DNA from 2 places in the Stenotrophomonas sp. YJH_SMC_43 genome. Region 1 is predicted to be linked to the other one. Evidence: predicted binding sites of a transcription regulator. Region 1 holds the regulator's gene; the other holds the start of a gene.
The links. The regulator FliA, encoded in region 1, starts transcription of late flagellar genes. The targets are predictions, from matches to a motif close to TAAAGTTTNNCNNNCNNNGGCCGATAA.

Region 1 (3,408 bases):
GCGCTCGAGCTGCGCGTCCTGGCCCGGCTGCAGGCCTTCGGCGCGCAGCTGTTCGGTCAGGCTGCGGCATTCCTCGGCCAGGTCCAGGGTGCGGTGCGTGGCCTGCTCGGTCATCGCCACCACGTGGTCCAGGCGCGCGCAGGCATCGTCCAGTTCCCCGGCTTCGCTCGGCACGGTCGGCAGTTCACCCAGCGCCTGCCCCAGTTCGCGGGCCAGCCGCGAGAGCCCACTCATCATCGGCTGCGTGCGCAGCGCGACCAGTCCGTCGATGCGCTGCCGCCAGGCGGCTTCGTCACCGGACTCGAGTGCGTCCAGGGCCTCCTGCAGGCGCAGGGCGAGGGCGCTCTTGTCGACCGTGGTATCCATCAGGCGCTGGCCGCCAGGCGTTCGAAGATCTTGCCGAGCTTCTCTTCCAGCGTCTGCGCGGTGAACGGCTTGATGATGTAGCCGTTCACGCCGCTCTGGGCGGCTTCGATGATCTGTTCACGCTTGGCTTCTGCGGTGACCATCAGCACCGGCAGGGTCTTCAGCTTGGCATCGGCACGGATCGCCTTGAGCAGCTCGATGCCGGTCATCACCGGCATGTTCCAGTCGGTGACCACGAAATCGAACGGCTGGCTCTGCAGCAGCGACAGCGCGGCATGCCCGTCCTCGGCTTCGGCGGTATTGGTGAAGCCCAGATCGCCCAGCAGGTTCTTGACGATTCGACGCATGGTCGAGAAGTCGTCGACGATCAGGATGCGCATGTTCTTGTTCAAAGCAGAATTCCTTTGTTGTTCATTCCGGACGGCCGGGGGCAGCCGCCTCGGGGATGTTCATTCTTCGAGGCCGGCGTCGGCGGCCTCGAACAGCTTCAGCCGGCCACGCAGGCGCAGTACCGCCTGGCCGTGGATCTGGCAGACCCGCGACTCGCTCACGCCGAGCACCGCGCCGATCTCCTTCAGGTTCAGTTCCTGCTCGTAGTACAGCGAGAGCACCAGCTGTTCGCGCTCGGGCAGGTGGCCGATGGCCTTGCCCAGCTCGCGGCCGAACTCGCCGCGCTCCAGCACCTGCTGCGGGGTCGGGCCGCCCTGGGCCACGGTGTCCAGCTCGCCCTGGTCCTCGATGCGCGATTCAAGACTCAGCACCTGGCCACGGGCAGCGTCTTCCATCAGCCGCAGGTACTCGGGCAATGGCATCTCCATCGCGGCGGCCACTTCGGTGGCGCTGGCGGCACGGCCACTGCTCTGTTCCAGGCGGCGGATGGTGGCGGCGGCATCACGTGCACGGCGGTGCACCGAGCGCGGCACCCAGTCGCCACGGCGGATCTCATCGATCATCGAACCGCGGATGCGGATCGAGGCATAGGTCTCGAACGAAGCCCCCTGGTCGGCGTCATAGCTGCGCGAGGCTTCGATCAGTCCCATCATGCCGGCCTGGATCAGGTCGTCGACCTCGACGCTCGCCGGCAGGCGTGCGGCCAGGTGGTGGGCGATGCGCCGCACCAGGTCCGAATGCTGGGCGATGACCTCGTTGGCCGCCGTGCGCTGGACTTCCCGGTACTGGGCTGCGCCTTTCATGCGGCCACCCCGCGCTGCTTGAGAATACGCTCGAGGAAGAACTCAACGCCGCCGCGCGGTTCGGTCGGCGCCTGCCAGCGTGCGGTACGGCGGGCAATCTCGGTGATCGCCAACGCGGCCGGGCTGGACGGGTAGGCCTTTACCACTGGCTGCTGGCGCTGCACCGACAGGCGCAGCCAATCATCCTGCGGCACACAGCCCAGATAGTTCAGCGAGACATCGGCGAGGAATTTCTCGCAGACCCGGGTCAGCTTTTCGTACAGCACGCGGCCCTCGTTGGGGTCGCGCACCATGTTGGCCACCACCTGGATGCGGTCCACGCCGCGCTCGCGCGACAGCACCTTGATCAGCGCATAGGCGTCGGTGATCGAGGCCGGCTCGTCACAGACCACCACCACGGTGTCCTGCGCGGCCTGGCAGAAGGTCAGCACGCCATCGGTGATGCCGGCGGCGGTGTCCACCACCATGATGTCCAGTTCGCGTTCCAGTTCGGAGAACACGTTGACCAGGCCGACGTGCTCGGCCGGGGCCAGCTCAGCCATGTGCCGGCGCCCGGACGCGGCCGGGACCACCAGCACGCCGTTCGGGCCTTCGACGATCACATCGTCCAGCGAGCAGCGGCCGGCGACCAGGTCGGCCAGCGTGAAGGTGGGGTTCAGCCCCAGGATCACGTCGATGTTGGCCAGGCCGAGGTCGGCGTCCAGCAGCAGCGTGCGCTTGCCCATGCCGGCCAGTGCCACGGCCAGGTTGGCCGAGACATTGGTCTTGCCCACACCGCCCTTGCCGCCGGTGACGGCGATGGTGCGCACAGGGCCGAGCGGCTCGCTGCGGGTGGCCGACAGCGGGAAGGTCTTGGTCAGCTTGGCGTACTCACGCGACGGCATGGTTCAACTCCGGGTTGCAGGGCATATCGGCCGCTCGGCGCAAATCTTCAAGGCGAAGTACAAGATTGGCTGCACTGGCCCGGTGCAGGTCGTCCGGAACGTCCTGGCCATCGGTCACCCAGGTGATCGGCAGGGCGTGGTCCACGGCCACCGACAGGGCGTTGCCGAAGCGGCCGGTCTCGTCCAGCTTGCTCAGCACCAGGCCCTGCAGGTTGGCGGCGCCGAAGCGGCGGACCACCTCGTCCATGTCGCCGAAGCTGGTGTTGGCCGGAAGCACCAGCAGGGTGCGCACCTGGCGGGCGGCGCGCAGCCACTGCAGCTGGGCGGCCAGTGCGCGGTCGCGCGGGCCCAGGCCGGCGGTGTCGATCAGTACCAGCTTGTAGTCCTTCAGGCGTTCCAGCAGCTGGTCCAGGTCGGTGCCGCTGTTGGCCTCGTGCACGGCGATGCCGAGCTGGCGGCCGTAGCCGTACAGCTGCTCGCGGGCGCCGATGCGGGTGGTATCGGTGGTCACCAGGGCGACGTCACGCGGGGCGTGCTTCTCGGCGAAGCGCGAGGCCAGCTTGGCGATGGTGGTGGTCTTGCCGGCGCCGGTCGGGCCGACGAGGGCAATCACGCCGCCTTCCTCCAGCGGGTCGACCGGGGCGATCGGCAGCTTGCGCGAGATCAGCCCCAGCATCAGGCCACGGCCACGGTGGGCTTCGGTCTCCAGCGGGATCTGCATGGCCACGTCGCGGGCCAGGCCGGCGTCGAAACCGTACTCGTCCATCAGGTCCAGCGCGGTGGCGCGCACCGGGCAGCCACGCAGGCGCTCGTCGGTGAAGCGGTTCATCTCGCGCTCGATCACCTGGCGCATGCCGGCCACTTCCTGGCGCAGCTGGCGGATCTCGGCGTCGTCCTGGGCGACCACGGTCAGCACCGGGGCCGGGGCGAGGGTGGGCTCCGGCGAGGTTTCGATGACGGCGTCG
Region 2 (3,408 bases), on a different contig from region 1:
AGTCAGGCCGATCTGGGTGTAGCCGGCCTGGATCTTGTCCTTGTAGTCGTTGTGGAAGTAGGTCAACGACGCCTGCCAGCCGCTCTGCGGTGCCCACTCGATGCCCAGTTCCTTGTTCAGGCTGGTTTCCGCCTTCAGGTCCGCGTTGCCGCGCATGTAGCAGCCGGCGCCCAGGCTCGGCAGTGCATTCGGGCAGCCATTGCCACGGGTGTAATACAGATAGTCCGGATTCGACTGGTACAGGTTCGGTGCCTTGAATGCACGGGCGATACCCCCCTTCACCACCCAGTCGCTGCTGATGCGGAACTGCGCATTGAGGCTGGGGCTGGTGTTGTTGCCGAACTGGCTGTGATGATCGAAGCGCAGGCCCGGGGTGACGATCCAGCGCTCACCCAGGTAGATATTGTCTTCCACGAACACGGCGGTGGTCTGCGCGTCGGACTTGCCGCGCGCGCGATCGGCCGACAATCCCGGGAGTCCGCCGCCACTGCTGCTGGACTGGCTCATCGAATACGGGTCGGTCAGGCGGCTGTCCAGGTACTCGAAGCCCAGCGTCCAGATGTTCTCGGCACCGCCCAGCGTGGTCGGGAAACTCACTTCGCCATCCAGCTGGTAGTTGCGCAGGCGCGAGGTCGACCAGTCGGTGCCGTTGAAGCTGCCCTCCGGGCCACCGGCCAGGCCTTCGTTGATGCGCGAGTTGTTCACCGCTTCCACCGCGGCCGTCACCCGCGAGGTGACATCGCCCCAGCGGCCACGATGGGTGATCGCGCCGGTGTTGCGGTACATGCGGTTGGTTTCCGCCTTGTCCTCGGCCAGGGCGGCCAGATCGATGCCGGTCGAAGTGCCGGTGGTGCTGACCGCGCGGTCACCCGCATAGATGTTGCCTTGGCGGCTGGTGCCGGCCTCGAACTCGACCACCTGGTTGGCGGTCACGTCCCAGCGCAGCAGCGCGTTGACATCGCGGTTCTTGACGCCCTCGCGGCCAGCCGGCGGCACTGCGTTCGGGTTGGTGGCGTACTGGCGGTTGAGGTCCAGCGAGTCGGCGTCGGTCTTGTTGAGATTGCCGTACAGGCGGAACGACAGGGTGTCGGTCATCGGCCCACTCAGCTGCAGGCCGACACGCTCGCTGCCACCTTCGGCGCTGTGCTCGGGCACCAGCCCGTACAGGTCGACCGCACCGGTCAGGTCGCCGGTCGGGCGCTTGGTGATGATGTTGACCACGCCGCCGGACGCACCGGAGCCATAGCGTGCCGCCGCCGGGCCGCGCAGCACTTCGATGCGCTCGATCATTTCCGCTGGCACCCAGTTGGTGTCACCGCGGGTATTGCGCTCGCCGCTGCGGCCCATACGCACGGCATCACGCGCACCGATGCGCTTGCCGTCGACCAGGATCAGGGTGTTTTCCGGGCCCATGCCACGCAGGTCGATCTGGCGGTTGTTGCCGTACTGGCCCGAGGCGCTGTTGCCGGTGAGGTTGACGCCCGGCATGGTGCGCAGCAGTTCGGCGATGTCGTTGGCCGGCGGGCGCCTGGCGATGTCCTCAGCGGTGATGGTCGAAGTGCCCAACGCCTGGCGGGCAATCTGCGAGGCGGTGACATGCACCGTGTCGATATCGGTGGCGTCGGTTTCAGCCTTGGCGGTCAGGGCGCTGCCCGCCAGCAGGGCGGCAACGGCAAGCGCCAGCGGGCGCGGCGAAAGGACAACGGCAGGAGACATGATCTGGACCTTCTGGCAGGGCAACGGGGCCTCTGGCAAAGGGCTTGAGGCAACGACGAGGGGGAGGCGGAGCGTCGCTGCAGTCGCCTGCGGCCCGATCCGTGCGCGTATTCTCCCATCAATGCGAGTGATTCTCAAATGCGTTCACTCATTGCCGCAGCGGCACCGTTGTGCTTTGCGCACCGTGCAACCCTGCATCGCGCGTAAACTGGCCGGCCAACCTGCCATCAACCGTACGCCACCGCGGCCGATACCCGTGGTTTGCCGTACGCAGTCAGAGATCGACGTGGAACCACCCCAACTGGACGATGCCAGCCAGCCGCTGGCCGAGGCCTGGCAGCACTGCCTGCAACAGGCCGGCCCTGCCGCCACCGCGCTGCTGCACGCCGCCGCCGCCGATGCCCCGCCGGCGCTGGCCCAACGCTTCTACGAAGTACTGTTGCAGGACGGGCGTGCACGCCGCTTCCTGTCCCATGACCAGGTCAAGCAGCGCCTGCAGCCAGCCATGCAACGCTGGCTGGTGCAGCTGCTGACCACCGATGCCGACGGTATTGCCAGCACCGTTGCCTCACAGCGCGTGATCGGCGATGTGCATGCCCGGGTCGGCATTCCGGTCGATCTGGTCACCCGCGGCGCGCGCGTGCTCAAGCACGAACTGTTCGTGCGCCTGCGCGACGACGCGCCCGACAGCGCCACCGCGTTCGCCGCCATCGACTGCCTCAGCGCGATCATGGATATCGCCATGGAAGGCATGACCCTGGCCTACACCCATGCACGCGAGCGCTCCACCCGTGCCGATGCTGCGTACCGGCTGTTCTCGCTGGTGCAGAACGTCGGCACCGAACGCGAGCGTCAACGCGCACTGCTGCTGGACTGGGAGAACGCCCTGCTCTACGCACTCGCCGGTCATGTGCAGGCCAGCGACAACGCCAGCCTGGCCACCTCGGAGTTCGGCCTGTGGTTCACCCACAAGGGCATCCCCAGCTTCGGCGAAAGCAGCGAAACGCAGCAGGTGGGCCAGTTGATGGCCCGCATTGACGGCCACCTGCAGCGGGCCAGCGGCGATGCCCCGGCACAGCGACTGGCGGTGCTGCCGGCCATACGCGAGGACCTGGCCGCCATCCGCACCCTGATGACACTGCTGTTCGAGCGCATCGGCGAACTGGATGCCGGCAGCGATGCCCTGACCAATCTGCTCAACCGCCGCTTCCTGCCCACCGTGCTGCGCCGGGAAATCGAGCTGGCCACGCGCAACCGCACACCGTTCTCGCTGCTGCTGCTCGACCTGGATCATTTCAAGGCAATCAACGACGGCCATGGCCACGATGCCGGCGACCGCGCGTTGCAGCATGTGGCCGGCCTGCTCGGCCAGCTCACGCGTGGCAGCGACTACCTGTTCCGCTATGGCGGCGAAGAATTCGTGGTGGTGCTGGTGGCCGCCAGCGAATCGCAGGCGACCGTGATCGCCGAGAGCCTGCGCCGGCAGATCGCACAGTCGCCGGTAGCGCTGGCCAATGGCCAGGTGCTGGAACTGAGCGCCAGCATCGGCGTGGCCGGTCACGATGGTCATCCGGATTACGAGCGGCTGATGGCACGTGCCGACGCCGCGATGTACGAGGCCAAGCGCAGCGGCCGCAACCGCGTGGTGGTGGCCAGCGAGGCATTGCAGGAGGCCCCCGGGCGGCGCGCGCT

Region 2: a site for FliA is predicted at 1,944-1,970, ahead of AC5QAH_RS08635 (GGDEF domain-containing protein). Genes of this name have one in related genera too.

What each region holds. Positions count from the first base shown of each region.
Region 1 covers NZ_JCAFVQ010000001.1:1,301,009-1,304,416, reverse strand. Annotated here, with positions in the region: gene AC5QAH_RS06120 (protein phosphatase CheZ) at 1-366, opposite strand, end outside; gene cheY (chemotaxis response regulator CheY) at 366-758, opposite strand; gene AC5QAH_RS06110 (RNA polymerase sigma factor FliA) at 816-1,559, opposite strand; gene AC5QAH_RS06105 (MinD/ParA family ATP-binding protein) at 1,556-2,443, opposite strand; gene flhF (flagellar biosynthesis GTPase FlhF) at 2,430-3,408, opposite strand, start outside.
Region 2 covers NZ_JCAFVQ010000002.1:498,449-501,856, reverse strand. Annotated here, with positions in the region: gene AC5QAH_RS08640 (TonB-dependent siderophore receptor) at 1-1,716, opposite strand, end outside; gene AC5QAH_RS08635 (GGDEF domain-containing protein) at 2,003-3,408, shown strand, end outside.